DNA from 4 places in the Pseudoalteromonas sp. ND6B genome. Region 1 is predicted to be linked to each of the others. Evidence: predicted binding sites of a transcription regulator. Region 1 holds the regulator's gene; each other region holds the start of a gene.
What was found. Region 1 encodes sigma-54, which starts transcription at its own class of promoters, with help from an activator protein. Its sites were predicted from a motif close to GTTGGCACGNNNNTNGNNT; they were not measured.
Positions count from the first base shown of each region.

Region 2: the regulator sigma-54 is predicted to act here: its motif matches at 1,229-1,247, upstream of ND6B_RS18590 (EF-hand domain-containing protein).
Region 3: the regulator sigma-54 is predicted to act here: its motif matches at 2,726-2,744, upstream of ND6B_RS17845 (BON domain-containing protein).
Region 4: the regulator sigma-54 is predicted to act here: its motif matches at 4,961-4,979, upstream of ND6B_RS07300 (LiaF domain-containing protein).

Region 1 covers NZ_JQFL01000080.1:24,390-32,292, reverse strand. The annotation lists gene rapZ (RNase adapter RapZ) at 1-254, opposite strand, end outside; gene ptsN (PTS IIA-like nitrogen regulatory protein PtsN) at 274-726, opposite strand; gene hpf (ribosome hibernation promoting factor) at 731-1,018, opposite strand; gene ND6B_RS01835 (RNA polymerase factor sigma-54) at 1,045-2,544, opposite strand; gene lptB (LPS export ABC transporter ATP-binding protein) at 2,925-3,650, opposite strand; gene lptA (lipopolysaccharide transport periplasmic protein LptA) at 3,647-4,186, opposite strand; gene lptC (LPS export ABC transporter periplasmic protein LptC) at 4,176-4,730, opposite strand; gene kdsC (3-deoxy-manno-octulosonate-8-phosphatase KdsC) at 4,727-5,278, opposite strand; gene ND6B_RS01860 (KpsF/GutQ family sugar-phosphate isomerase) at 5,279-6,250, opposite strand; gene ND6B_RS01865 (calcium/sodium antiporter) at 6,254-7,222, opposite strand; gene ND6B_RS01870 (ATP-binding cassette domain-containing protein) at 7,489-7,903, shown strand, end outside.
Region 2 covers NZ_JQFL01000001.1:70,058-77,960, reverse strand. The annotation lists gene xthA (exodeoxyribonuclease III) at 1-410, opposite strand, end outside; gene ND6B_RS18585 (hypothetical protein) at 651-1,082, shown strand; gene ND6B_RS18590 (EF-hand domain-containing protein) at 1,286-1,807, shown strand; gene scpB (SMC-Scp complex subunit ScpB) at 1,958-2,548, shown strand; gene rluB (23S rRNA pseudouridine(2605) synthase RluB) at 2,545-3,414, shown strand; gene ND6B_RS18605 (YciK family oxidoreductase) at 3,489-4,235, opposite strand; gene ND6B_RS18610 (VolA/Pla-1 family phospholipase) at 4,443-6,878, shown strand; gene sohB (protease SohB) at 6,979-7,903, shown strand, end outside.
Region 3 covers NZ_JQFL01000002.1:70,018-77,920, reverse strand. The annotation lists gene ND6B_RS17830 (DUF2147 domain-containing protein) at 24-482, opposite strand; gene ND6B_RS17835 (tRNA1(Val) (adenine(37)-N6)-methyltransferase) at 577-1,275, opposite strand; gene srmB (ATP-dependent RNA helicase SrmB) at 1,352-2,578, shown strand; gene ND6B_RS17845 (BON domain-containing protein) at 2,818-3,138, shown strand; gene ND6B_RS17850 (mechanosensitive ion channel family protein) at 3,884-4,840, opposite strand; gene yaaA (peroxide stress protein YaaA) at 4,946-5,725, opposite strand; gene tal (transaldolase) at 5,944-6,894, shown strand; gene ND6B_RS17865 (DUF3545 family protein) at 7,122-7,310, shown strand; gene ung (uracil-DNA glycosylase) at 7,377-7,903, opposite strand, start outside.
Region 4 covers NZ_JQFL01000053.1:28,979-36,881, forward strand. The annotation lists gene ND6B_RS07330 (winged helix-turn-helix domain-containing protein) at 1-838, shown strand, start outside; gene ND6B_RS07325 (5-carboxymethyl-2-hydroxymuconate Delta-isomerase) at 1,000-1,329, shown strand; gene ND6B_RS07320 (methyl-accepting chemotaxis protein) at 1,416-3,293, opposite strand; tRNA gene ND6B_RS07315 (tRNA-Ile) at 3,554-3,630, opposite strand; gene ND6B_RS19955 (YqaE/Pmp3 family membrane protein) at 3,908-4,066, opposite strand; gene ND6B_RS07305 (BON domain-containing protein) at 4,131-4,700, opposite strand; gene ND6B_RS07300 (LiaF domain-containing protein) at 5,014-5,679, shown strand; gene ND6B_RS07295 (VOC family protein) at 5,726-6,142, opposite strand; gene suhB (inositol-1-monophosphatase) at 6,379-7,182, shown strand; gene ND6B_RS07285 (GGDEF domain-containing protein) at 7,233-7,903, opposite strand, start outside.

The sequences.
Region 1 (7,903 bases):
AAATAAAACACCGTTGGCTTAGTGAAACCAGGTAAATATTCAATGATTTCATTAAACTGTTGCTGCTCTTTAGGTAAATTACGCACATCAACACTTACGGCTATTTTGTTGTAGCTGTCGGAAACACTACGAACAAGAGATGGCAATAAATTTAAAGGAATATTATCTACACAATAATAACCTAAATCCTCAACAACACGCAGCGCAACAGATTTACCAGAACCTGAGCGACCACTTATAATTATTAATTCCATTTATCACCCTTAATTGTTACTACGGTTGACTTACAATTACTTGATACAGCTCATTGTCGGATTTTGCTGCTCGTAATTGCTTACAAAATTCTTTATCATTGAGCTTATCAGCAATCGTGGCTAGCGTCTTCAAATGCTGCTGATTATCGCCATCGGGAACAATTAACGCGACAAAAATGTCAACCGGCCGGTTATCAATCGCATCAAAATTAATAGCTGTTTCGCTCACTAAAATCAAAGCAAGGGGCTCTTGAGCTCCACTCATGCGACCATGTGGAATAGCAATGCCTCGGCCAATGCCTGTACTTCCAAGCTTTTCTCTTGCAGTTAATGCATTAAGAATATCTTGTTGTGTTAAATAGGGCAGCTTATTGTGAGCCAATTCACTGATAAATTCTAAAATTCTTTTTTTACTATTAAAAAGGACCGCAGCTTTACTGCAGTCCTGACAGATAAGTGAGCTTAGTTTCATAGTGTTAGTGTCGAGCAAGTTTCTCTTTGTGTTTAATTACTTGACGATCTAGCTTGTCAATGAGCGAGTCTATAGCGGCATACATATCTTGATGCTCAGTAGAGGCAAAAATCTCAGCGCCACTTACATGAACGGTTGCTTCAGCTTTTTGGTTTAGTTTTTCTACATCGAGAATAACGTGCACATTCGTTATGTGATCAGTGTGCCTCTGTAACTTCGAAAATTTACTATTTACGTAGTCTCTAAGCGAGTCGGTAATATCTACATGGCGACCAGTTAAATTCAGTTGCATAAACATTTTCCTCTTTGTTGTACGCCTTAAATCAAACTTTTACGTTGATTAGACGGGGGAATAGCTAGAGATTCGCGATATTTTGCTATAGTTCTCCTCGCTACTTTAATTCCTTGCTCTGCCAATATATCTGCAATTTTACTATCACTCAATGGTTTAGCTGAGTTTTCTGCAGCGATTAATTTTTTAATTAATGCACGTATTGCTGTTGATGAACATTCGCCACCATTTTCAGTACTTACATGGCTTGAAAAGAAATATTTAAGCTCAAAAATGCCACGTGGTGTATGCATGTATTTTTGCGTAGTAACACGCGATATAGTCGACTCATGCATTTCCACCATTTCAGCCACATCGTTAAGCACCATAGGCTTCATAGCCTCAGGACCGTGTTCAAAAAAGGCCTGTTGCTGTTGCACAATACAGTTGGTTACTTTAAGTAGCGTGTCATTTCTACTTTCTAAGCTTTTTATAAACCATTTAGCCTCTTGTAAGTGCGAGCGAATAAACTGGCTATCACCACTTGATTTAACCGTACGCGACATAGCTGCATATTGGCTATTTACTCTGATCTTAGGCATGCTATCTGGGTTTAATTCAACTACCCAACGACCTTTAACTTTCTTAACCGACACATCAGGAATAACGTATTCAGACTCTTCTCTAACAATAGTGTCTGCCGGTTTTGGGCTGAGCGTATGAATCAACGTCATGATTTCTTTAAGCTCATCTTCTTTAAGCTTTGTTTTTTTCATCAACGTGCGATAGTCACGTGCAGCAAGTAAATCAATATGATCGGTTAAGATCATTTTTGTTTCGTTTAAAAAAGGTGTGTCTTTATCAAATTGATTTAGCTGAATACACAAGCACTCTTGTAAACTACGCGCGGCTATTCCCACTGGATCAAATAGTTGAATACGCTTTAGTACCGCTTCTATTTCGTCAAGTTCAACTTCATCTTCGCCGTCGTTTTCTTGGTTAAAGCTTTCTAATATTTCTTCACAGCTAAGGGTTAGAATCCCTGAGTCGTCCACAGCTTCTACAATTGCAATAGCTATCGCTTCATCGGTAGGACTAAACGGCGTCAGTTGAAGTTGCCACATTAAATACTCATGCAGCGTTTCAGTCGAAGAGCCTTGATAAATAGATTCATCTTCTGGCATTGGGCCCGATGAAGAGGCAGGCGCAGCGCTCATATATTCATCCCAAGTAACATCCATAGCCATATCATCGCTAATGGTGTCTTTGGTCATTGCTTCGCCGCTATCTTGCTCATACTCGCTAGGTTTATCGTCAGCTGAGGCACTTAGCGTTAAGTCATCGTTATCGGCTTTTTGTTCGTTTTTACCTGCAGTGTCTTCGCTGTAATCGTGTTCTTCAACTTCAAGCAAGGGGTTGCTATCGAGCGCTTCTTGAATTTCTTGCTGGAGATCCAATGTACTGAGTTGCAATAAGCGAATTGCTTGTTGCAACTGTGGAGTCATTGTAAGTTGCTGGCCCATGCGCAGCTGTAATGATTGCCTCATTTATCTCTAACAATCCTTTTAAATTACGGTCTGTTGACCTTTACGGATTAAAATTTGTTCAAACTAGGGGCGGTTTAATTGCGGCGCGAGGTTTGTAACCTAGTGGGCTAAGTCAAAACCGAGCAAAGCTTCCGCGTCCTGCTCACGCTCCTTACCTACATCCATGTAGGCAACAAAGAGTAAATCGTCCCTAGGCAGAACCCGAAGGGCAGCGCCTGTTTGGCATTGATGCTGCGTTATCGCCTATTTATGGGGAATACCACACCACATAGGCTCTGCCTTGCCTAAATACCAAACAGACTGCTGCAAATTCAACCTTGAAAGGTCAACAGACTAAGTATGATTAATCTTAGCAGATGCTTAGTGGAATAACACACATATTAGAGCTTGAACTGCTCGCCCAAATAAACATCGCGTACTGTTTTATCGTTTAATACGTATTCAGGAGTGCCTGATGCAATTAACTCCCCATGAGAAACTATGTAGGCTTTTTCACAAACATCAAGTGTTTCGCGCACGTTATGGTCTGTAATAAGTACGCCAATGCCACGGTTTTTAAGATGCTCTATAATCTTTTTAATATCTAATACTGAGATAGGATCAACCCCCGCAAAGGGTTCGTCTAAAAGGATAAATTTAGGGTTTGCTGCTAATGCTCGCGCAATTTCAACGCGGCGACGTTCACCACCTGATAAGGCCATACCTTGGCTGTCACGAATATGCTGAATGCTAAATTCATCAAGTAAATTATTTAAGGTATCTTCGCGTTGTTGTTTGTTTAATTCTTTACGTGTTTCTAAGATAGCCATTAAGTTTTGATAAACAGTCAGCTTTCTAAAAATAGACGACTCTTGCGGTAGATAACCAATCCCTAAACGCGCTCGGCTGTGCATCGGTAATAAAGTAATATCTTTATCATCAATTGATATTTTGCCTTTATCACTAGGGACAAGGCCTACAATCATATAAAAAGTGGTGGTTTTACCTGCACCATTAGGGCCAAGTAACCCCACAATACTGCCAGCTTCAACCTCTAGGCCAACGTTTTTTACAACTTCACGACCTTTGTAGCTTTTAGCTAATAGCTCTGCTTTTAATGTGCTCATGGTTGGCCTTTATCATCTTCTTTTTTATTTTCAACAGGCACTAAAATAGTGTGTACACGGTCTGTTGAGTTTTCGTCTTTTTCTGCGCTAATTAACTGCTGCTCGATATCGTAAGTGATACTTTTAGCTGTTATTTTTTGACCTGCTTGAGCAATGCTTGCATCGCCGATTAAGGTTAAAAAACGCAGCGACACATCGTAACGCACTTCATTCGCACTGGCGCTCATTATGGTGCCATCGGCTTGTGTTTCTTCAAAATATGCAGGGCTGCCTGTGGCAATTAATAACTGTTTGTTATCGCCTAGGTCATCGCGTTTATGCACTTCTAAACGGTCAGCTGTGATACGGCGATTACCATGAATAATTTCAACATTTTTCTCAAAAATGCCTACGTTTTCTTTTAATTGACCTTCCTGCCTGTCAGCACTAATTGAGATTTGATTAGCCGCAGGAGCTTCAGTGGTTTCCTCTGCATGGCTATGAAATGCAATCAGTAATGAAGGAACAATTAGAATTTTAAATAGGTTATTGGTCATAATATAGGGTTCGCGTATGGTTAATAAGTTTAATCACCTCGGTTTTTAAATCGGCCTCAAGGCCTTTACCTGTGATTTTTAAATTAGGTCCTGTAATAACGACAGGCTGCTGTGATTGCATGGTTAATAGTTTTATATCAACATTGATGGTCTGGGCGGTGATCGTATCGATCATGGCGTTATCTACTAAGTTTTGAGCGGTTACATTACCCTCTAACACCAGTTGACGGTCGTCGTATAGGGTGGCTTCATCGGCGTTAATACGCCATGTTTGCTGCTCGTTGTATAAAGTGAATATAGGCTTTTCAAAAAAGGTAAAACCGAGTTGTTGATACAACTCCATTTTTACCGCAGTTACCTTATGGCTCACTTTACCTTGTTCATTATAAGCCGTTTGTTTTAGCTCAATAGCGGTATAATCAGGCTTAGCAATAACTTGTGTTTCTTCGCTTGCAGTAATATCAACCTTAGTAAAATAAGGATACCAGAGCCAAACCATACAGCTTATGAATAAAACGCTCAGTATAATGCGCGCTACATTCATGAACTCGTTCCTTGGCTAGTTAATGGCTTGTTATTTTCGAGCATAAGTAAGTCTGTCAGCTCTCTTACCGCACCAAAACCGCCGGGCAGTTGGGTTACATAATGTGATAAACGTTTAATAAGTGGATGAGCATCGTTTACGGCAACCGCAAAACCGACTTGCTCCATTACTGGCATGTCTGGGCCATCATCACCTATATAAGCAATTTGCTCATCGCTAAGCGCTAATTTTTGTTTTAATTCTTGATAGGCTATGAGCTTGTCTTCTTGGCCTTGATATATATGTTGTACGGTTAAACTGCTCATTCGCTGCTGCACTATATGAGAATGGCGCCCAGTGATTACGGCGACTTCAAAACCGCTGTTAATCAGGGCTTTGATACCAAATCCGTCTTTGGTGTTAAATGCTTTGAGTTCTTCACCTTGGTTTCCAAGATAAATACGTCCATCAGAAAATACACCATCAATATCACAAATTAATAGCTTTACTTTTTTTGCGCGCGCCTTTGCATCATCACTTAGCGGTTGATAGAGATCTTCAAATTGCATTTATAGCACTCCGGCTTTAAGTAAGTCTTGCATATTTAGTGCGCCAATCGGTTGATTATGCTCATTAATTACAATTAAACCATTAATACGTTTTTGTTCCATAATATTTAACGCTTCAGCCGCGAGCATCTCTTGGGTGGCTGTAGTACACGACTTGGTCATCACAACATTAATTTCAGTGCTATGAATGTCAATACGTTGCTCTAAAATACGGCGTAAATCGCCATCGGTAAACAGGCCTGATAATTGCTGGTCACTATCAACAATAGCGGTCATGCCGAGTCCTTTGGCCGACATTTCAATTAAGGCATCTTTAATCGTTTGCGTCTCGTTAATGATAGGCGTATCAGCACCACTGTGCATAACATCTTTAAGAGTTAAGAGTAATCGCTTGCCTAAGCTACCACCAGGGTGCGATAGTGCAAAATCATCAGCAGTAAAGCCGCGTGCTTCTAATAATGCCACCGCCATGGCATCACCCATAGCGAGTGTGGCAGTGGTACTTGCAGTAGGTGCTAAGCCCAATGAGCAGGCTTCTTGTTCAACTTTAATACACACATGCACATTTGCCAATGTTGCCATGGTTGAGCCTTGGTTGCCTGTCATGGCAATCATTTTGGCACCAATGCGCTTTAATACTGGAATAATATTAAGTACTTCGCTGGTTTCACCAGAGTTTGAAATGAGGATAACCACGTCATTTGCTGTGATCATTCCTAAATCACCATGGCTTGCTTCACCCGGGTGAACAAAAAATGCGGGGCTGCCGGTACTGGCAAGAGTGGCGGCTATTTTGTTACCAATATGGCCTGATTTACCCATGCCAATAACAATAATACGACCTGAGCAGTCATACATTAATTGACAGGCTTGGTTAAAGCTTTCATTAACGTATTGTGTAATATCGCTGAGTGCTTGGCGTTCAATCTCTAGAACACGTAACCCTTGTTGAATAAAGTTTAGCGTTGCCATGGGCTATCCTACTTGACTAAAAATATAACCTTGGTAAATCATAAATGCGACGATGAGCAAACCACCTTCTATTCTATTGATACGTCTTTGACCTCTAAAGTTCAATGACATAGCAATTAGCGCCAAGGTTGCGCCAATCATAATAATAACATCACGGTTAGCTACTGATGCGTCAATAACCGATGGATTAATTAATCCTGCCAGCGGTAATACCGCTAAAATATTAAAAATATTCGAACCAACTATGTTACCCAGCGCTAAGTCATCTTCATTTTTAAGTACACCTGCAATTGAAGCTGCAAGTTCAGGTAAGCTGGTGCCTATAGCAATAATGGTCAAACCAATCACCAAGTCACTTAAGCCAAAATATTTTGCGATATCAACGGCTGAGCCAACTAAAAAGTGTGAACTAACCGGCAGTAAAATCATACCCACTACCAGCCAAAAAACAGCTTTTTTGGTTGGTACATTGTCAGGTACTTCGTCACAGGCTTCGCTCACAAACGGATCGTCTTGGTTTTTAGCTCGCAGTGAGACAAAAATAAGTCCGCCAATAAAAACAACAAAGCCAAATAATAAGGCTGCACCTTCAAAAAATGAAAAATAGTTATCTGAAAAAATATACCAAGTTGCAATGGAGACCAGCAGTACCAGTGGAATTTCACGTTTTAACGTACTTGAAGATACTGATAAGGGTCTTAAAAGGGCGGTAATACCTAAAACTAATAAGATGTTAGTGATGTTTGAACCAACTGCATTACCCACGGCAGTATCGGTTTTATTTGCCAAAGCTGCTGAAGCCGATACCATCATTTCAGGCGCTGAAGAGCCCATAGCTACCACGGTTAAACCTACAATTAGCGTTGGCACGCCAAAGTTTTTAGCCAGTGCTGCTGCACCATAAACAAACCTGTCTGCACTCCATACGAGAGCCGCAAAACCAAGAATTAAAATGACAAACGAGGTAACCATTGTGATAAGCCAATTAATGTAAATTCAGATAGCGCGAATAGTAACAAAAGCCACCATAAAAGTATAAATAAAAGAATAAGGTGTAATACATTAGGTGGTTATTTTAAGAATTCTTTGGCGCTTTTTATATGAAATTTTAAGCCAAAGTTAAGGCTGCTTGAATCAATCTTATAACTGTTTTTGCGACACTATTACAAAATCTTACGAATTGTTTTTTCCATATTGGTTAAAAAACCCTTAAAATAGAAATATGAGAGAGTATTGTTATGGAGAGCGACTTGTCGCAATCAATAGTTGAAGTCAAGGATGTTACCTTTTCTAGAGGCGATAGGGTCATATATAAAAATATGAGCTTTGACGTACCTGAGGGTAAAATTACTGCCATTATGGGGCCAAGCGGAATTGGCAAAACCACGATGCTACGCCTAATAGGTGGCCAGCTTAAACCAGACTCCGGTGATATTTTATTTAAAAACGACAGCATTGTCGCTATGTCGCGCAAAGAACTCTACGCGGCACGTAAACGCATGAGTATGTTATTTCAAAGCGGTGCCTTATTTACTGATATGTCGGTGTTCGATAACATTGCATTCCCCATTCGAGAGCACACGCAACTCAGTGAAGATTTAATCCGTTTAGTGGTATTAATGAAACTACAAGCTGTTGGCTTACGTGGTGCTA
Region 2 (7,903 bases), on a different contig from region 1:
AGGTGAGTCATTAAGTCTTGATAAAATTGACGTTTATAAGGGAATTTAGTTTCGTGGTTGATGTTATCGCCTTGCGGGAAGTAGCCATTCATGACATGCAGGTCACGGCCATTTTCTTGCTCTACGGTAACGCTGATCATTCGCTTTTGCGACTCATCTGTGTCGGTGGTAAAGCCTTTTAATACCGACTTAGGCTCTTTTTTGCATAACATTGCCACACCGTAATGCGCTTTTTGTCCATGAAAATAAACGTGGTAACCCATTTTTTGTACATCGTCTAGCGGAAATGCTTCATCGTGCACTTTTATCTCTTGAAGACCAATAATATCTGGCTGGTGTTTATCAATAATAGCTTGTAACTGATGTAGGCGAGCACGCAGGCCATTGATATTAAAAGAAATCACTTTCATAAAGTTTACCTTCAAATTTATTTTCATTGTTAGCTAAATTGTATCAGTATTTGGAGCGACATAACATGACTGAAACGAGAAAATAGCTGCACAAATGTTGATCAATTTTTGCTTAATGTTTAAACATTGTAAATGCAATATTAAATAATAAAATAAATAAAATATTCAATTGATATGTTAAAAGTTGTCTATATAATGCGCAAAAATCGTTTGTTTAACTCGTTCAAATAGGACTACCTGATGAAAACTCAATTACTTTTAGCCGCCTCTCTTTTTGTTTCTGTAACTGCTACTGCGCAAAGCAATACGTATTACAGCCAAGACAACAAATTAGAGTCTAACTTATGTGTAGTAAGCGCCAATGAGGGGTTTTCGGCTGCTCGTAAAATGGCAGCAAAGCACGGTGTATATTTATCGCGTTATTCAAAAAGTATCCTATGTAACGGTCAAGACATCCGTGACATTGCAAAAAAAGAAGCAGCAACGCAATCAGTTGTGTCTAAAGTAGAAGTATTTGCAAAAGATTCACACCAAGAAACACAGTTATGTATGACTGCATTAAAGCAAGGCTTGCAACCAGTACGTAAGCAAATTGGTAACTTAAATTCATTAAAGTGTAATGGCCAAAGCGTTACTGATTTTGTTAAGCGTTACCAAAACGCTGCAATCTAAATTACCGTATTAGATATAAATAGCTCGGTTCTTACCGAGCTTTTTTTTTTGCAAAAATTACCAGAGTAGCTTGCAAAAATTGCATTATTAAATATCGTAATAGAAGTTGTTCTTGGTTAATTTTTTGATTTTAATGGTTTATTTTTTTTGGCATCGTATTTGTATTACTAGATTTGAAATTTATTAATACAAGGATACGTCTGATGAAAAAATTAACGATAGCTTCTACTGTTTTAGCCGCATTGAGTTTAGCCGCTTGTTCTTCAAATCAAGGTTTAGAAAAAATCGACAGTGATTTTGCAAGCTTAGATAACGACAGCGATGGCTTTATTTCTAAAACAGAAGCCGACGATGATAGTATTTGGCAGCACTTTTCAAATATAGATACAAATATGGATAACCAAATAAGCCGTAATGAATATGATGCTTATATGCAGCTAAATGCTGGGAAAGTTGCTACAGATAGTGAAGTGAGTGAGTCTGCATTTAAGGCTGATATTGCGAAGTTTGATAAAATAGAAAATGACTTTAAAAGCTTAGATAATGATAGCAACGGCTTTATTTCAGTTTCTGAAGCTGACGATGATGATATTTCAAATCATTTTGGTTACATGGACAGCAATAAAGATAAACGAGTAAGTAAAAAAGAGTTTAATAGCTATATCCAAAAACATGGTGATTCTGTTGCAGAGGACGATGCACTTGAGCAATTTAAAAATAGCTAAATTACATTATTAAATACACTTGATACCAAGCCAGTGTTCTTCACTGGCTTTTTTATACCTATAAATGTTATTTTATTAATATGTTTTCCTAGTTTGCCGTTGTTCTGTCATAATAGATGGCTGTGTGTTTTTATTAACTTTAGAGTGATTATGGTTGGTCGGCGAATTAGTGATGAACAATTAATTGAAATCATTGAAGCGGCGATTTTTGTGGCAGGCAAGCCCGTATCAAAACGTCATCTTAAGGACACGGTTTTAAACGACTTAGCAATTTCTATGGCGCGCATTAATGATGCTGTAGAGGCCATTCAAGTTCACTATCAGACGCGTGGAATACGTTTAGTTGAGGTAGGCAGTGGCTATCGTTTTCAAGCGTGCAGTAGTTTAAGCCCATGGTTGAGTAATTTATGGCAAGAACGTGCCCCTAAATACTCGAGAGCTTTACTCGAAACCCTGTCGTTAATTGCATACAAGCAACCCATTACCCGTGGTGAAATTGAGCAAGTGCGGGGTGTAGCAACTGGCTCAAATATTATTAAAACTCTGCTTGAAAGAGAGTGGATTAAAGTAGTTGGGCATAAAGAAGTACCCGGTAAACCGGCACTTTATGCAACGACTAAACAATTTTTAGATTATTTTTCGATAACGGGACTTCATGATTTACCCGCATTGCCAGAGCAACAGCAAAGTAAAATTACCCAGTTATTAAGTGATCCTTCTGTGAGAGAACCATCCGAATGAGTATACAAGGTGAAAAGTTACAAAAAGTCCTAGCCCGTGCAGGCGTAGGCTCACGCCGTGAAATGGAAAAATACATTGATGCAAATCGTGTGAGTGTAAACGGTAAAGTAGCTAAGTTAGGCGACAGGGTTGAAGAAACCGATTTAATTCGTGTTGACGGCCATACCGTTAAAATAGAAGAAAAAGCAGACAGAATTTGTCGTGTAATTATGTATAACAAACCAGAGGGTGAGTTAAGTACGCGTAAAGACCCTGAAGGCCGTAGAACCGTTTTTGACCGCTTACCTCGTATTGATGGCGATCGCTGGATAGCCGTAGGCCGATTAGACGTTAATACCTCAGGCCTAATGCTTTTTACCAATGACGGTGAATTGGCAAACCGCTTAATGCACCCAAGCTATGAAGTTGAACGCGAATATTCAGCACGTGTATTTGGTGAAGTCACTGACGAAACAATGAAAAACTTACTGCGTGGCGTAGAACTTGAAGATGGCCCCGCAAAGTTCACTGGTATCAAGCCTATGGGCGGTGAAGGTATTAATCGTTGGTATAATGTAACGCTTAACGAAGGTCGTAACCGTGAAGTGCGTCGTTTATGGCAATCACAAGATGTGGAAGTATCACGTCTTATTCGTATTCGTTACGGTAAATTAGAGCTTGATAAGCGTGTACCGCAAGGTGGCTGGATTGAGTATGATTTAGATACGGTTAACTATTTACGTAAAACAGTAAAGCTTGGCAAAGAAACACAAACTAAGCTGTCGGTTATTCCTGAAAAGCGTAAAGACAAGCGCGCTAAAATAAACCAAATTCGCAAGGCGGTTAAAAAGCACAATCAACGTGTAAAACCGACTAAACGTAAGTAATTAAAGCATAAAACAACAAAGCCGCTTTTTATAGCGGCTTTTTATAGCGGCTTTTTTACGTTTAAAACTAAATATTACTTTTTAGCTTGTGCGTCTAACGATTGGCCATTGATATCTTTTGAGTCATCACTCATTAAATACAGGTAAGTTGGCATTAAATCTTCAGGTGTTGCTAGTAAATCACGATCTTCACCTGGGAATGCACTTGCACGCATTGATGTACGTGTTGCGCCTGGATTGATGCAGTTAACACGGATTGGCGTTTTTTCAACTTCACACGCCCATGTTTGCATCATACCCTCTACCGCAAACTTAGAAATAGCGTAAGGTCCCCAAAATTCTCTTCCTTTACGACCTACACCCGATGAGGTAAATACCACTGAAGCACTTTTTGACTTACGCATTACAGGGAACAACGCTTTGGTGATCATCGCTTGTGCTATTACGTTTACTTTCATTACATTTTCGAATGTTGATGAACAAAAGTGCTCCAACGGCCCTAAAGTACCTAAAATACCAGCGTTATTTAATAGTCCATCAAGGCGGCCAAATTGGCTCTCGATAGTTGCAGCAAGGTCGCGGTAGTTTTGTTTAGTTGCACCTTTTAAGTCCATAGGCACAATCGCTGGCTGTGGGTAGCCTGCATTGACGATTTCGTCATACACACATTCTAGCTTATTAGTTGTTTTTCCTAATAAAATAACGGTTGCACCATGTTTAGCATAAGTAATTGCTGCAACACGGCCTATACCATCACCTGCGCCTGTTATCAAAATTACTTTGTCTTTAAGTGCGTTTTCAGTTGCTTGATAGGTATGCATAAAAGTACCAATGTTTAAATTTTTTTTGATTTTAACATAGCAAATCGACAAGTAATCGAATTTATTACAAATTTAGGTGGCGAAACTAGAAAGTTTACGTTAAGTTTAACTGGTCTAATGTCTCATTAATATACTAGCTACATTATTTTAACTTAATTACACTGACTATAAACACACTATAAAAATAAGATTTGTGCGGAGAACACTATGAAAAAAATGCTACTCTCGCTCTCAGTTGCAGCTGCATTAGCAGGCTGTGGCGGCGGAGAAACGTTAGAAGATGTTAAAAACGATTCAGTTACAGTTATTCCAAAAGCTACGGTAAAATTTGACCCTGCAAATGGTGTAATTTCGGTTCCTAATGATTTATTGATGAGCGGTACGCGCGATGGCACATTAAACATTCCTGGTGAGCTAAATGACGAAAATGTTTCTATCCCTCGCGCTGCGTATGCGGATCCGCAACTTGCACTAGGGGCACTTGATGGCTGGTCTACGCAAGTTCCTTTTAAAATAGATTTAACGTTTCCACCGGGCATTAGCCTAGATGAAACGTCTGCAGCTTCACCAGGCTCAGTACGTATTTTTGAAGTGATCATGGGTGCAAGCCTAACAGATGCCGAATGCTCACAAGCACCAGCCGGTGCTGCATGTAAATTAGTGGGCGAATTAACCTTTGGTGTTGATTTTGTTACACAAGGCTCTGGAGACGCGGTTGCAATTATTCCACTTAAGCCATTTAAGGCTGGTAGCTCGTACATTAATGTACTAACGACTGGGCTTAAAGATTCAGAAGGTCGCTCAATTGAGCCATCATCAACGTATGCGACTGTTAAACAAGAAGCACCGTTAGTAACACCATCACAGCTTGCGCTGCAAGGGGCTGTTAATAGCTACGAAAACGTAGTGGTGAGCTCGGGTGATATCACCAAAGACGATATTATTTTTTCAGCCGCGATGACGATGCAATCAGCAGGTCCTGTGCTTGGCACAATCAAAAAGATTTTAGCAGCAAGCTTAACAGAGCCAACAATTCCAACGCCTGCGTTGCAAATTCCAACACAGCCTATGGCTAATGTACAACAAGCGTTTGCAATACAAGGTGTAACGGTGCCTGACGTATTCCAAGTAGCACAGTATCAAAAAGGCAGCATCCAGCTACCTATGTATTTAGGTACACCTACGGGTAAAGAGATCAGTGATTTAAATGATACTTACTGGCAAGGTATGTGTGACAGTGCCGTTGCTATTTTAGGTTACAAAGCGCAAGCAGGTGAAGCGTTCCCAACTGATCCCATTAGCACTAACGATGCGATGTGTGCTGCTTTGAGTGATGGACAGCTTCGTGACTTAGGGCTTGATAGCACTAAACACTTAACTAAATATAACTCACTTCCTAAAATGCAAAGTATGGCGACTGTGCCAGTACAAATTACCAAACCGATTTTACCGGTTGTTAATGCGTACCGAACAGGCTTAGGTTTAGAGCCTTTTGCTGCTATGCCAGAAAATGGCTGGCCAGTGGTTATTATGCAACACGGTATTACCACACAAAAAGAAAGCATGTTAACGCTAACAGCGCAGCTTTCATTGCAAGGCTTTGCAACGGTTGCAATTGACCATCCTCGTCATGGCGAGCGTGGAATAGATGTTGATGTTGATGGCACAGATGACTTTAACGCAACATCAGGCTCTGTACTTAGTTACATGAACCTAAGCTCGTTATTGGTCGCTAGAGACAGCTTACGCCAGTCAAGTGCTGACTTACTTGGTTTACGTTTAGGCTTAAACTTCAGTGGTGATAGTTCACTCAATTCTAGAGATGTATCTTATATTGGCCATTCACTGGGCTCAATTGTAGCGCCTGCATTTATTGCACAAGCGAATAGCCCATTGGCTGATCAAGTAGACCCACTCTTTAAAGTTAATGCTGTTGCATTGGCAAGCGGCGGTGGCGGTATTGCTAGCTTCTTATTAGAGTCAGCCGCGTTTGGTCCATTTATTCAAGGCTCTGTACTTTCTCAAGCTGGAACTGCTGAAGCTGACGAGTTTAATGCATTCTTAAATGCTGGTGCGTTATCAAACTGTGGCGCCTTGTTACCAGACATGCAGGACTTCTTAAGCTGTGGCTTTAATGAATTTGCAGCATCGCTAACGATGGCGGGAGAAGCTGATAAACTGGCTAACATCAAGGGCGTGATGACGCAGTTTGTATTTGCAGCACAAACAGCATTAGATAGCGGCGATCCAACTAACTACGCAGCAACCGTTAAAGCACTAGAAACACCTGTGTATATGAATGTTGTTGTTGGTGATGGCACTGATAGTAACAAGCCAGACCAAGTTATTCCGCCGATGACTGCTAACAACCCAATTGCAGGTACACTGCCTCTAGCTAACTTTATGGGGTTAGAAACAGTGAGTACATCTCAAGCACCAACAGAGATGGGGGCTAGCTATTTAGTTAAATTTAACACAGGTCATCATGGCTCGGTATTAACACCGGCGCAAGATGAAAGACAGTCGTCTACAGCAGCGGGCAGCGCAGCAGCTAATGCAGAAATGCAATTGCAAATTGCAACTTATCTAGTATCGCGTGGACGTTTATTATCTGTATCAGATACTGACATTGTGACTAATTAATAATCAACCACTCAATTAAGTCTAAAAAGCCACTGTATAGTGGCTTTTTTTTATTTTAAAGCATGCTAAATTGGCTGAAATTTATAAACGGAGAACACAGTTGGAATTTTTATACGAGTACGGCTTATTTTTTGCAAAAACCATTACCTTTGTTATTGCTATTGCTGTGATTTTAACCTTAATTGTAAGCTCGGCTGTTAAGCCAAAAGCGAAAAAAGGTGAGATTGAAATTGATGACCTATCAGAGCAGCTGACCAATATAAAAGAAAGCTTTTTAAATAATACGCTAGGTAAAAAAGAGTTAAAAGCCTATCAAAAACAACAAAAAGTAGAGCAAAAAAAAGCGGACAAAGAAGCGCCTAAATCACGACTCTATGTTATTGACTTTAATGGCAGTATGGACGCACATGAAGTAGAAAGCTTGCGCGAAGAAGTGACCGCGATAATTTCGATAGCGGATGCAAAAAAAGATAAAGTGTTAGTTCGCCTTGAAAGTGGTGGTGGCGTGGTACATGGCTATGGTTTAGCCGCATCACAATTACAACGTTTAAAGTCAGCCGGTATTGAGTTGACTGTATCAATAGATAAAGTCGCCGCCAGTGGTGGTTACATGATGGCTTGTGTGGCTGATCATATTATTGCAGCACCGTTTGCAATTGTTGGCTCTATTGGTGTTATTGCACAAATTCCAAATTTTAATAAAATTTTAAAGAAAAATGATGTCGAGTTTGAGCAAATTACGGCGGGTGAATTTAAACGCACGTTAACTTTATTTGGTGAAAATACCGATAAAGCCCGTGAAAAGTTCCGCGAAGAGATAGAGCAAACTCATGTATTGTTTAAAACTTTTGTGAGCACTCAGCGCCCAAGTTTAAATATGGATTTAGTGGCAACGGGTGAACATTGGTTTGCAACCCAAGCAATTGAAAAAGGGTTAGTCGATACTATTAAAACCAGCGATGATGCGTTGTTAGAGCAACAACAGCACTATCAAATTTATAAAGTGCAATACAAGATTAAAAAAG
Region 3 (7,903 bases), on a different contig from region 1:
ATGCAGCGCTTTTTAATTCTTAACTATTCTACTTTTAACCAGTATTGGTTACGGTAAAAAAAGCCCACATAACCGCGCACTTCTAGTTTTTCGCCATTTTGCTGCGGTGTTAAACGCACGCTGTAGGTTTTACCATTATTGGGGTCGAGAATTTCACCGTCTTCCCAACTACCGTCACCCGCATAGGTCACATCTTCAATAATGGTCATCCCCAACATAGGCTGATTCTTTTTATCACCATCACACTCGGTGCAAAGTGCATCTTGCTTGGCTTTATTGAGTATTTTTTCAATTTTACCAGTCAGCACGCCATCTTGCTCAGTAATGCGCACGTACGACTTAGCCTCATTGGTCTCTTCGTTAATAGTTTTCCAAAGCCCAACCGGTGTGGGGTTAGCAAAAACCTCAGAGGTGTTAAATAAGCTGCCCGCTAAAAGGGCTAGTAATAGTATTTTTTTTGTTTTTTTAGTTAATAAATTCATCAGATTACTTTAAACATGAGTCAATAATGGTGCCATACTAACAATCCTTTATAAAACACTCTACGTAAAAATGCTTTAGGCATACAGCGTGGTATTACATATTTAAATAAAACGTCTTGCACAGTGCAATGTAGTCTTGACTGTAAGCATTACTTAACTCCCTTATGCATAGGGTGCTTTTACTTACTTCGCCATCATCAAAACTAAAAGTCATCAAACTGCGGCTAAAGGGCTTATTTGGCATAGCTTGTACTTGGCAAAGGCGATTTAAATACAGCCCTTGCTGCTGTGCTAATGTTATAAATAACTGCGCCTCAGTGGTGGGTAAAATAAGATTAAAACGCGAATGTTGATGACTTAGTTGCCTAAACGCACCAAGCAGTTCTGCAAAGCTTAAACCATCGGTATGGCGAGCGGTATTTCGCGCTGCATTATCACCTTTTAAACTGTGATTAAAATAAGGCGGATTAGCTATAACACAATCAAATAAACCTGCAGCCTCAAACTGCTGAATAGGTTGATGGTAAATACTAATATCCGGCCAAGGACTTTGCTGGCAATTTTGTAAAGCCTGCTGGTAGGCGGTTTCATCAACTTCAACCGCACTCACCTTTAAATGTGGCGCTCGTTGCTTACACATTAGAGCCAGTAACCCTGTGCCTGTTCCTATATCAAGTAACGTATTTGCGTGGCTTAAATCAGCCCATGCGCCCAGTAAAATACCATCGGTAGAGACCTTCATGGCGCACTGGTCGTGCTCAACCTTAAATTGTTTAAATGCAAAACCAGACATTTTTTCACCTTTTCATTCACCAAGCAGGTTTAAGTGCGTATAATTAACGGCAATTGTCCCCTATTTTTGACACTCTATGCAATTTTCTGAATTTGATCTTGATGATAAGCTACTCAATGCTATTAATAAAATGGGATATGAAACCCCCACTAGCATTCAACAACAAGCCATTCCTGAGGCGTTGCAAGGACGCGATATTTTAGCGTCGGCACCAACAGGTACAGGTAAAACGGCGGCATTTTTAATTCCGGCAATTCAATATTTAATGGATTTCCCACGTCGTGATCCGGGCTTTGCACGGGTATTAATTATGACCCCAACGCGCGAGCTTGCTTATCAAATTCATGAACAATGTGAGTTACTTGCAAAACAAACCCAGTTAAAAATTGGGGTGGTTACCGGCGGTATAAACTACGGTACACACAAAGAAATTTTTGAAAATAATAATGACATTTTAATCGCCACACCTGGGCGTTTAATGGAATATTTAGAAACCGAAAACTTCCATGCAGAAAACGTAGAAATGCTCATTCTTGATGAAGCCGACCGCATGCTCGACATGGGTTTTCGTAAAGAAATGCTGCGCATTTGTGATGAAGCTAAGAACCGCCGTCAGTGCTTTTTATTCTCAGCTACTCTTGAAGGTGACAGCGTAGAATTATTTGCAGAGCGTATTTTAAACGACCCCGCGCTACTTGAAGCCGAATCATCACGTAAAGAAAAAGCTAAAATACACCAATGGGTTCATTTAGCCGACGACTACCGCCATAAACTAGAGCTATTAGTTAATACTTTAAATGGCCCTGATGTTAGTAAAGCGATTGTGTTTGTAAAAACCCGTGAGCGTCTTGAAACCCTTATTGGTGAGCTTACTAATAACGGCGTAAAAGCTGCGTGGTTACGTGGTGAAATGCCACAAGATAAACGCATGAAAGCCATGGAAAACTTCCACAGTGGCAAAACCCGTATTTTAGTCGCTACCGATGTAGCGGCCCGCGGTATTGATGTAGCTGATATAAGCCACGTAATTAATTTTGATATGCCTCGCACTGCAGATGTATACGTACACCGTATTGGCCGTACAGGTCGCGCGGGTAAAAAAGGTATTGCAATTTCACTCATTGAAGCGCACGACATTGGCATACTTTACAAAGTAGAACGTTACATAGAGCAAAAGTTAAAACGCCGTGTATTTAAAGGATTAGAACCAAAGCATAAAGAAGCCAAGCCACCGGTTAAAAAGCGTAAAGATCCAGTAAAAATGAAAGCAAAGAAAAAAGCCAAAGCTAAAAAGAAAAAATAGCTTTAGCTTTAACACATTTAATTGAGCCGACGTTTGTCGGCTTTTTTGTGGCTTAAAAACAGTGAGTAAGCTATTCATAGTAATATGTAAAAAATACTTAGCTGAATAACTAATTAATAAAATAGTAAGTTATTTCAAATAGTTAATCTTGGAATGAAACTTGTAATCCTATCGAATATACGAGTATTAAAACGCCGAGTAATGGCGTTGTTTTTTAGTAACACACTAAGGATATAGTTATGAGTCGCATTAAATTTACTATCGGTTTTATTTCGTTTTGTTGTTTATTTTTATTAGTCTCTGCTTTTAAAGTCAGTGCAGCAACGCATTTAGCTGTAGTTAGCAGTGTGGCCACACAACCTAATTTACAACAATCTATTACTCATGAATTGCGCACTAACCCAAATTTAAAGTTAGAAAAACTAAACGTACACGTTAATGACGGTGACGTTGAACTTAAAGGTGAAGCCAATAACGGTTTTGAACGCGCTCTTGCACAAAAGTTTTTAGAAAATATGGATGGGGTTAAAATCATTCATAACAAAATTAGTGTCATTTAATACAACTTTTTCTTAACCAATACACTTAACTTATCCCTCAGCGCTGCTTGTTTCTCCAACACAAGCGGCGCTTTTTTATGGTTTGCACAATATAATTCACTGCAGAGCATATTCCCAAGCCAGTTTAAATACTTAATTAAAAGCCTTTTAGTTTACGCACCAATCGCGACGCTCATTGCAGCTGCTTATACTTTTGAAACCTTTGTTTATAGACACTTATTATAAAGCGCTTACATCAAGCTTGGGCTCTAGTTCGGTTGATTAAATAATCTATTTTGAGATGAGAAACCTTATCGATATAGTTTTATAATTGAGGCGTTTTTAAGGCAGTTAGCGCAAGGCTTTAATTACTTCAGATCATCAATTGGGTCTGTTGTTCTTTCAAGGTTTAATTTGCAGTAGTCTGTTTGGTATTTAGCCAAGGGTTCTGCCCAGGGACATTTACTCTTTGTTGCCTACATGGATGGTGGTAAGGAGCGTGAGCAGGACGCGGAAGCTTTGCTCGGTTTTTACTTATTATTACATGGATGTAAGCCAGTAGAATAACGCAGGAGCAGTTATCGAGCCCACTAGGCAACAAACCTCGCGTCGCGATTAAATAGCTCTTAGTTTGAACTAATTTTAATCCGCAAAGGTCAACAGACCCTTATATTATTTATTATAAAAAGCGCGTTTTAATTTGTAAAAACGCGCTGATAGTCAGTAACTATTTCCCAATGCTTTTACCTTCGGGGTTTTAAATTATTTACTCACCTTGGCTTGCATCAGTATTATTGTCACCCTCTTTATTTGCTGACTGCTGACTTATTTTATCGCTTATCATGGCATCGAGTTTTTCACCGCCTTTAATACCAAAATCCAACGTACGAATAGGAAACGGAATACTAATATCAGCGGCATCGAGTGCTTGCTTAACTGCCACAACTCCTTTGTGACGCACCGTCATAAAATCAGGCTCACCAGGGTATTTGATCCAAAACCACACTAACAAGTTTATACTGCTATCACCAAAGCCTTCGGCATAAACAGCGGTTTCATTTTTGCGGATCACAAAGTCAAATTGGTTAATTTTGTCGACGATGACCTCACTGGCTTTTTCTATGTCGTCAGCGTAAGAAATACCCACCGGCACTTCTATTCGTCTTACCCCTAAGGTGCTGTAATTACGCAGTACATTTCTAAACAGTATTTTATTAGGTACCAGTATCAATTGCCCGTAAAAGCTCTCTATTAGTGTGTTGCGCAAGTTTATTGAATGTACCGAACCAAACACATTATCGGTTTCTATGACATCACCCGCTTTAAACGGTTTACGAATTCCCATGGCTATACCCGCTATCAGGTTTTCGGTCATATCTTGAAAAGCAAAACCAATGGCAAGACCAACAATACCTGCACCCGCAAGCAGTGATGTAACGGTACTTTTTAAGCCCATAAAATCAAGGGCAATAAATACCCCCACACTCAGTACAATAACTTTAAATATTGAGGCCATTAAATCGGCAATTTGCGTAGAGTCGAGCGAGCGACGTAAAACATTTTTCATTCCTTTGCCTGCCAAACGGGCAATAAATGAAAATAGAATGGCAATAATTACTGCAACGATAAAGTTTGGGATATGACTTATAACTACATCAAACCAACCGCCGAGCTTTTCTTCTATCAACTTTTCGGCTTCTGTAATTGAGGGAATTGAGAGCATTTATTTTATACCTTAGTTAGGGTTAGTAATCTAAGGTTTGCAAAAATAACGCCAGTATAAAAAAGCCATGCAATGCATGGCTTATTAAATACTTTAAACGATGTGTTAGTTTTGCTCTTCGCGTAAAAATACCGGTTCAAGTTCTTTGGTGGTTGCCTCTGGGCTAAAGTAATAGCCGGCCACAGTAAACTCTTTGAGTTGGCTTAATTGAGTCACTTGATTTTCAATGATGTAGCGTGCCATCATGCCGCGCGCTTTTTTAGCGTAAAAGCTAATCACTTTATATTGGCCGTTTTTACAGTCTTTAAAGTGTGGTGTAATAATGTGTGCGTTAAGCGTTTTTTTATCTACTGCTTTAAAGTATTCGTTAGAGGCTAGATTTACTAAGTATTGTGCATCTTGTGCCGCTAATACGTCGTTAAGTTTATTAGCAATAACACTGCCCCAAAACTCATATAAGTTTTTACCTCGGCTATTTTCAAGTTTTGTACCCATTTCTAAGCGATAAGCCTGCATTAAATCAAGCGGCTTTAATACTCCGTATAATCCCGAAAGTATACGTAAATGGTCTTGAGCGTAATCAAGCTGCTTAGTAGTGAGGGTATTAGCATCTAACCCCCCGTATACATCGCCGTTAAAGGCAAGCACGGCCTGTTTAGCATTATCGGTAGTGAATGGTTGTGCCCACTCACTAAAACGCGCTGCGTTGAGGCCTGCGAGTTTATCGCTAATTTTCATTAAACTGCCAATTTGCGCAGGAGTTAGTTCACGGCATACTTTCATGAGCGCTTCGCTGTGCTCAAGTAATTCAGGTTGAGTGAACTTATCTGTTGCGGGTGGCGTGTCGTAATCAAGATTCTTTGCTGGTGAAATAACAGTGATCATAGTTAGCTATTGACTTGTAAATTATTTAATGTCAATTTCAACATTAAATGAAACGAAAAGCACGTTTTGTTTAAAATTATCCTACCTAAAACTCAACCGTTACCGTTTTTTTATTGATAAGGACATAAGACCTATCAAGCATTGTCACACTGTTGCAGTATAGCTATATTAAGGTAGTTTAGATTTTCTTTTAACTTGCTTGGAATGAGGAAAAGCAAATGACTAGCGCTCTACAAAGGCTTAAACAACATTCTTCTATCGTGGCCGACACGGGCGATATAGAAGCCATAAAAAAACATCAACCTGAAGATGCGACTACCAATCCATCGCTACTTTTAAAAGCGAGCGAGATTGAAGCTTACAAACCTTATCTAGATAAAGCATGGCAGTATGCAAAAGAAACAGAGCAGCAGCCTGCAAAACAGCTAGAGCTGGCTTGTGATTATTTTGCAGTATTACTTGGTAAAGAAATTAGTGAAATTGTACCGGGTTATATTTCTACCGAAGTTGATGCACGTTTATCATTTGATACCCAAGCAACAATTAATAAAGCACACACGCTATTGAGCCTTTACGAAAAAGAAGGCGTAAGCAAAGACAAAATTTTAATTAAAATAGCGTCAACATGGGAAGGTATTAAAGCGGCTGAGCAATTAGAAAAAGAAGGCACTAAGTGTAACCTTACTTTATTATTCAGCGATGCCCAAGCGCGCGCCTGTGCTGATGCAAACGTATTTTTAATCTCTCCATTTGTTGGCCGTATTTTAGATTGGCACGTGGCAAACGGTATGGAAAAACCAACCGATCCGCTTCAAGATCCGGGTGTGCAATCTGTACGTAGCATTTTTGAGTTTTACAAACGTCACGACTACAAAACCGTAGTTATGGGCGCAAGCTTTCGTAATACCGGTGAAATTATTGCCCTTACAGGATGCGATAAGCTAACAATTAGCCCTAACTTATTAGAAGATTTGGGTAATTTAGAAGACGCACAAGAATACTTACTAGAGAGCGACATTGCTAAAGAGCCAAAACCTGAGCCACTTAGCGAAGCACAGTTCCGTTGGTTACATAACCAAGATGCTATGGCGACTGAAAAACTCGCTGAAGGTATTCGCTCATTTGCTGATGCGCAAGAGCAGTTAGAAGCACGCTTTAAAGCAATGTAACTAACAGCTGTTTTATTAGTTTAAAAACGTCGCTTATTGCGGCGTTTTTTTATACCTGCAATTTTATTTTAAATACTCGCCTTGTCCCCATTTAAGTGCTGTTCTCATTGATCTTCATCAAAATACCACCCGTTAGTAACAGTTTTGTCACATTTATATTCTATTTTGTTAATAGCTGTGGTATAGATACTGCCGAGGTTCAAAAAGTGGTCAATAGGAGATAATCAATGGATAGCCTAAACGAAATAATAGAAATATTAGAAGGTTCTGATACATCGAAAAAAACCTCTCAAAAAAATAAAAAAAGAAAGTGGCGTGAAATAGAAGCAATAAAAGATAAGCAACGTTTGCGCAAAGAACTACAGGAGCTCGACTATTTTGCAGATAGTGTTGCTATTGATGAGTTGGAGTTTTGATCAACAAACCCTAATAGCAACTAAAAAGGCTTTCATAAGTGAAAGCCTTTTTTAATATCTATTACCCTATACTTGCCAATTAATGGGCTGCGCGCCTTGCGCTATTAACAGTTCATTGGTTTTTGAAAAGTGCTGGCAACCAAAAAAACCTCGATGCGCCGAAAGCGGCGAAGGATGCGGCCCTGCCAATACATGATGGCGCTGGCGATCAATACTTTTACCTTTTTTTTGTGCATGTGCGCCCCATAAAATAAACACCACACCTTGGCAGTGCTCATTTATATGAGCAATCACGTTATCGGTAAATTGCTCCCAGCCTAAGTGTTTATGAGAATGCGCTTGTCCTTGCTCTACGGTTAATACAGTATTGAGCAAAAACACACCTTGCTCTGCCCAGCCTTGTAAATAGCCGTGTTCTGGCGTAGTAAAGCCATTAATATCAGTCACTAACTCTTTATAAATGTTTTTAAGCGAAGGCGGAAGCTTTTTAACCTCAGGCAATACTGAAAAACACAAACCATGCGCCTGCCCTTCTCCATGGTAAGGGTCTTGACCTAATATAACCACTTTAATGTCGCTAAGTGGAGTTGCAT
Region 4 (7,903 bases), on a different contig from region 1:
ATTAATGCGTGTAGAAACCAGTAATGCGGTTGCAAGTTCCCCTTTTCCGGTATTATCAAGCGACTTTAATACGCGCTTTCCTGATTACAGTAAAGCCAGAAAAAAGTTAGTTTTTGTATCTAACGAATCGGGCTCAATGGAATTATGGACTGCAAATCAAGACGGCACCTCACGAAAACAGCTTACTAATCTCAGTGCAAATATTTACAACCCGGTGTGGTCACCTGATGGTAATTACATTGCCTTTGTTGCTTCTCATCTTGGTGAGCATGCGCTATACCTTTATGACTTTAACACCCAATCAAGTCAGTCATTACCCACAGGCTTTAGTTACCATGGAAAACCGAGTTGGGCTGCAGATAGTAAAAGCCTATTGGTAGCGAATGATAAACACGTTTATCGCTTCGACTTAAAGGGCAATAAACTCGCACAGGCCATAGATTCACCAACACTATACGCTTATGAAAACAAGCAAGGCGCTTTAATTTTTGCAAACCAAGCAACCAATCAGTTATGGATAAAAGACCCAGATAGCCAAACTGAGCAACCACTTGTTAGCGAAATTAATTTATCAAATCATAATTCGTGGTATTTTTTTGAAGGCGACACCTTAGCGCAATCGCGTATTTACTATTTTAATGTAAAACAAGGTGATTACCGTTTGAGTTATTACGACTTCTCAACCAACAGCCATCATGACGTAATACGCCTTCCCGAACGCGCATTTAGTCGCACCTCTGGCTTAACCTTTATTACAAATACCAACTGGCTTGTGTACTCTTCGTATAAGTCACCACAAATTGACATAAAACGTATCAACCAAAAATATTTGCCATAATAAATCTAAAATTAAACACGCTACAGGTCTTGTAATTGCTTAAATAGTTTATTGCTAAAAATATGTTCAAGCCACATTTTTAAAAATTAAGCGTTATGGGGTTAGCGTGTACAAACCCGTTTGGTATAATTAAATAAACCAATCTAAAGAGGATACGTTAAATGCCACACATTATTATTGAACACTCAGAAGATCTGCCTTTACTACCTCAAGTTCTTGTGGAAAAAATCCATACAACAACGTTTGAAAGTGGCTTATTTGATTTAGAAACAATAAAGACTCGCGCTATTGCTTATCAGCATTATCAGTTAGGTGTGGGTAAAGAAGGGTTTATTCATATTGCGGTGCATATTATGGCTGGGCGTTCCATTGAGCAAAAGCAACTACTAAGTGAGCAATTACTAGCCTGCTTGCAAACGTATTGCAGAGCCTCTGACAGTTTAAGCGTAAATATTTACGAAATGGATCACGAGATTTACCGTAAAAACTAACCGCCATTACAACATCATAGTTATAGGCGAGAACTCTATAACTATGATGGTTTCCTCGCTCAACTGATTTTTTAATTAAATCGTGTTTAAAGCGTAAACTTACCCAGTAAATCCCTTAAAATATTCGATTCTTTATTTAAACCGTTACAAAGATGCTCTGACTTTTTCATATTTTCTTTGGTTTGCTCTGCCGAATCAGAAATCATCACAATATTTTGGCTAATTTCTGAGGTTGCTAGTGTTTGCTCTCGCGTTGCAGTAGCCACTGAGTTGTTTAACTCGCTTAGTAGTACAATTTCCTGTGAAATACCATTTAATGTATGGCCGGTTTCTTTTAAGCGCTCGGCATTTTCTAGGGTGTTTTTGCTGCCCAATTCAATCGCTGTTACCGTGCTTGACGCTTTAGCATTTAACGAATCAATCATCTCATTAATTTGCTCCGTAGACTCCGCGGTACGTTGCGCAAGCGTTCTTACTTCGTCAGCAACTACCGCAAAGCCACGGCCCTGCTCACCCGCTCTAGCAGCCTCAATAGCCGCATTTAACGCCAATAAGTTAGTTTGCTCGGAAATCCCTTTAATTACATCTAATACATGAGAAATTGATTTAATCTCTGTCGAAAGCTCTAACACCGAGGCCACAGAATTGGCCATTGACGCTTCCAGTTGTTCCATTTGTTTAATCGTGCTTTGCACAAACTCAACCCCTTTGTGCGTCGTTTCTTCGGTTTTAGTAGCAATATCTGCCGCATTACTGGCACTACCAGAAATATCCTGAACCGTAACCTCCATCTCATTAACGGCTGCCGCCACCGTTTGCGTACTCGATGATTGCACTTCAGCTAAATTTGCCGCACCTTGCACTTGCTCAAGCACATCTTGGGAAATACCTTTAACATGAATTGCCGACTCAGAAACCTGTTTGAACATATAATGTAACTGCTCTAAAAACAGATTAAACTTAACCGCTAAGTCTGAAATTTCATTATTATCATCAGTAGGGAGTCGCGCTGTTAAATCGCCATCTTTTTCTGTTAACGCATTCACTGCTGCAGTAATGTTTTCGATTGGCCTAAATATTTGCCCTACCAACACGCGTGCTGACGCTAAACCAACAAGCGCAATAATTACACCAAAAATGATATTAGTATTAATAGCACTATTAATTGCGCCATATAATTGCTCTTGGGGAATTTCAGCAACTAGATGCCAACCTAATGAGTTTACAGGCGTACTTGATACAACATAGTCATCACCATCAATTACTTTACTTTGAATTGCCCCATTTTTAATCGGCGCCAAGTCAACAGATTGCCCTATTTTAGTTTTATTACCATGCAGCATAATCTCGCCACTACCAGAGACCAAATAAACAATGCCGCCCTCACCTATCCTATATTCACTTATGAGATCCACCATAGAATCGAGCGAACGGCCTATTCCGGCAATTCCTTGTCTTTGCCCATCAAGCTCAATGGCATAATTAATAAATACCATCACCTCAGAGCTACCTTTATCTATGTCGAGCGCTACTTCAAATGGTCTATCCGATGCTAAAAAAGCATCAAACCAAGTATCACTACTGTCTATTTGCCTAGAAATACCTTCATCGGTGTAATAATTGCGGGAGTTTTTAGAAATAATGTATGCGTTACTGGCTTGGTTTTTATTTTTTATATGTTTGAGGTAATCAATGAATTTACCTCGGCTTTGCGCATCTTCATTATTATTCATCCATTGTTGCACAAATAAGTTTTGCGCTATTTCTTTGCCAACAATAATAGGAGTCGATAACTCTAATTCGATTTGGCTTTTCACTTCACTAAGCGCTGTTGGTAAATCTACTTTGGCTAGTTTTTCTTCTGTATTTGAGCGAATACTATTTGAAAATATTAGAGTAGATATTGCTAAAGGAGCAACAACAGCCAAAATAAGGCTAAGGTATACTTTTCGTTTTAATAACATAGAGCACCTAAGGGGTAACAAAGCGGTATTTTATATACTGCACACAATTAACAGTAGCGACATTAAAGGTCATAAAATAAAGATTTTTATAATAAAATCCCATAACACTTTAATAGTAGATTCAACTGTGTTTATTGCAATGTATTCAATAAAATTAATAAAAAAATCAGTGCGCTGATAAAAATACAATAGAAGTAATAGAAATGAAGTTTTATAAACTAGGAAGGTGAGTTTCTATTTACTTGGAAAGCTTTGAAAAGTGGTGGCCCCTCCCAGACTCGAACTGGGGACCTAACGATTATGAGTCGTGTGCTCTAACCAACTGAGCTAAGGGGCCATCTTTGTATAACTGTAAGCAGTTAATTTTTGAAGCGTTTAGCCACAGAGCGACTAAAGCGGGTTGCAGTATAAAAAGTTTTTAGGGGCTTGTCACTAGCAAAAAGCTTTATTTTAACAATCAAGGGGCTAACTGCTCAAATAGTAAGCTTTGAGGTTTTGTTAGTGATGAGTTTTGTAAAACAAATCCATTTATTAATAGCAGCCTGAGTAACTAATACACATACCTTTGGGAGCACTTAGCAACTCAGTATTAAATGTCCTGCTATGCTGCTACATTATTTTTTGGCAATAATGTAAATCGCATGAATTAATCCAGGGAAATAGCCGAGCAAAGTTAGCAAAATATTTAACCAAAAATGCATCCCTAGTCCTACCTGTAAAAACACACCCAGTGGTGGTAATAAAATAGAAAAAATAATTCTAATGATATCCATAATTTAATCCTTATAATGTTAGCAAAGCAAAAAGCCCAGCAGGGCTGGGCTTTAGTATAGTGTATTATTCTGCAATAACAGTTAATTCATCAACTACCTTGCGAACATCTTCAGCGTTTTTAGCAATTTCCATCGCTAATTGCTTTTCAGCATCAGACTCAACTGTACCTTTAAGAGTTACCACACCATTATCGGTATCAACATCAATGTCTGTACCACCTACTTCAGAATCAAATAAGTAACGTGTTGTGATCACTGTAGTGATTTTAGCATCTGTTAAATCACTTTCAGTGTCGTTACCCATCATTTTAGAATCATGCTTCTTCATGTCGGTGTTTTTTACCACAGTTAGACTGTTTTCAACGTCAGTTACACCATCTAGGCTTAGTACGAGTTCTTCAGCAAGCTCTTTATCTACTTCGCTGTTTACTTTACCTGTTAGCATTACCTTGCCGTTTTTTACGTCCGTGTTGATATCAAAGTTATTTAGATTGGTGTTCATAAGCAATACTGTTTCTGCTTTCCCATCAATCCAAGCATCTTTGCTTTCGTTTTCCCAACTGCTTGCCTGAGCGCCCATTGCGGTTGTTCCTAATACTAGGGCTGCAATCATAGACTTATTAAATGTTTTCATAATCGTTCTCCTTTTGATTAAAGACACTTAAGCTAATGCGAGCATCGGGCCAACATTTTTTAACCTTTAATTTCAATAGGTTAATTTAAAATAGTAGATATTGGCTTAAACCTACTAAGTAAACATTTACAGACTATTGCGTAAAAGTTTCTCGAATAGCGAAACTTACTAAATAATTGTATATTTGGTTAATCTTTCGTTAATATAATAAAGAATCAAAAACCCAAAATCATAAACCACTGAATTTAAACAATTTAATATTTGGTATAAGGCTTGCTTTGAAATAACCAGCAATCATAAAAGGATAATTTAAATGTCTGTTAAAATTGAAGACCGCCCTATTGAGCAAGTTCGTGAGCAAGTGATTGATCAGCTCATTTATAACTACAGCCATGGTGTTATTTCTGTAGAAGCATTTGAAAGGCGCTTAGACGACGCCATGGCAGCGAGTGACAATAAAGCACTTATGGATCTCGTTGAAGATTTAACCTTAAATACTGACCAACAATATAAGGCGCAAAAGCACTCTCAGTTTGCACCTAATTATAGCGCGCAGCATGAGACTGATGAAGAGCCACTTACATTAAGAAGCATTCTTGGTTCGAGTGAACGAAGCGGCCAATGGGTAGTTCCTCAAAACATTTATATAGAAAACTACATGGGGTCAATCAATCTTGATTTTACGGATGCTATTTTTACCCATCAACATGTCACTATTCACGTTAATTGTTACTTTGGCAGCGAAGAAATATATGTACCAGAGCACGTTAATGTAGTTTCTAAAATGTTTTGTATTTTAGGCAGTTTTGAAAATAAAACAGTGTCACTTAATAAGCGCCAAGGGCCAACGATTCACATTGAAGGAAAAACTGTTTTGGGCTCTGTGGAAATTAAAGTTAAGCGCACTATTAAAGAAAAATTTATTAGCTTTGCAAATGATCTAAAAACTCAACTTGGCATAAATGGTAAACATTATTAAATATGCTAAACATTGAATGAAGCCATAATCGTTGGCTTCATTCATATTATAAGTCGTTATTTCGCTCACTAGGTACATCACTCATGTACTCTACAAACTCAACTTCAAACCCTGCAGGGTCAATATAATAAATGTTTTTTCTAAATGGATTTACAGCACCTTCTTTACTTATTGCAAAGCCCGCATGTTTTAGGCGCGCTATTACTGCATTTAAGTTATTGGTTACATAGGCAAAGTGTGCCAAACCAATTTGATGTCCTGATAGGTTGCGGTTTTTCCCTTCACCGTGATCGCTTATAGCAATATATTGATCGTTATCACCAAAATGTACCCAGCGCCTTGCTTTACCATACCAAGTTCCTTCCCCCTCACTTCTAATTGACCAATAGGGAAACGCTGCTTGGTAAAACTTAAGCATGGCGTTTATGTCACTAACAACTAAATTTACGTGTTCTAATTTCATAACTTTCTTCCTATTAATTGAATATAGAACATCATAAAACCTCAAGTTAACTTTAGGTAAAGCGCTAATTTACAAATTTATTGTCTGTTTTTATTCCGATAAATATATTGAAAGATCATGGCTGTACAAAAAACACTCACAAGTATTTAGGCTTTATGGTTTACTTTATGGCAAAAACCGCTAAAATACGCCGGCTTAAATATATAAACGTTCTTTTACAACCCAAAGGTAATACCATGCATCCAATGTTAAACATTGCGGTTCGCGCTGCGCGTAACGCAGGCAAGCTTATTCTTCGTGCAAGTGAAGACTTATCAAAAGTTGAAGTGCAACAAAAAGGCACTAATGATTTAGTTACGAACATTGATAAAGAAGCCGAAGCCGTAATTCGTGACACTATTTTACGTTCTTACCCTGATCACTGCATCGTTGGTGAAGAGTTAGGCGAACACAAAGGTAAGGATGCTGATTACCAATGGATTGTTGACCCACTTGATGGCACAACTAACTTCATCAAGGGTATCCCTCATTTCGCAGTATCTATTGCACTTAAAGTTAAAGGTCGTTTAGACCAAGCCGTAATTTACGATCCAATTCGTGGCGAACTTTTTACCGCTTCTCGTGGTCAAGGCGCACAGTTAAACAGCAAACGTTTACGTGTATCTAAAACGGTTGAACTTGCCGGTTCTGTTCTTGCAACAGGTTTCCCTTTCAAACAAAAACACCACTTAGATGCCTATTCTGAAGCGTTTAAAGCATTATTCGTACATACCGCTGATATTCGTCGTGCAGGTTCTGCAGCACTTGATATGGCGTATGTTGCAGCGGGTCGTGTTGATGGTTTCTTTGAAATTGGTTTAAAACCGTGGGATACAGCAGCAGGCGAGCTATTAGTTAAAGAAGCTGGCGGCATGGTTGTTGATTTTGCTGGCGGTAATAACTACAACGTGAGCGGTAACGTTATTTGTGGTGCACCTAAGCTAACACAAGCGATTGTTCGTGAAATGCGCCCAGTATTATCTGAGTCGTTATTACGTTAATCGTAATACCGCACTAAAAAAAGGAGCCGAGGCTCCTTTTTTGCTTTTTGTTAGCCACTTTTTTTACTATTGGATAAACGCACAACAGCGGGTGCAGGCCTTCTTCGATTACAAATAAATAAGTAGCTGTGACGATAACGTTTTGCTTCTTTTTTAGCATCTGTGGCTAATGCCGCTACTTGATGGCTATTTTTACACTGCTGCAGATCCGGCTCAACTAAACCTATCGATAATGTAAGTAAAGGTACAAACTGCTTTTCGCCCTCTCGATTAGTTGCCCAATACCCTTTTCCAGCAATATGCTCTGGCGTAAAAAATACGCGTGACTGCAATTCAAATTGCGTGATAATGGTATTACAAACCTCCACCGCATCTTTTTTTTCAAACACCACCATAAAGTCATCGCCACCAATATGCCCGACAAAGTTAGCGCTGTGCGCACACGCTTTTACAGTCACATCGGCCAGAAGTTTTATCACGCTGTCCCCACTGGCATAACCATACAGATCGTTAAATTGTTTAAAATGATTTAAATCGATATAAGCTAGTGAAAATGGCTGTTTATGTTGCAGACGCTGCTCTATTACTTCACTAATTGCCACATTACCCGGTAACATGGTCAGAGGGTTAGCATGTTGGGCGTGGCGGATTTTTTCAGCGGTAATGTGCTTTAATATGTCCCTGAGCGGTGCCAAACCTAAATATTTATTATTACTTGTGA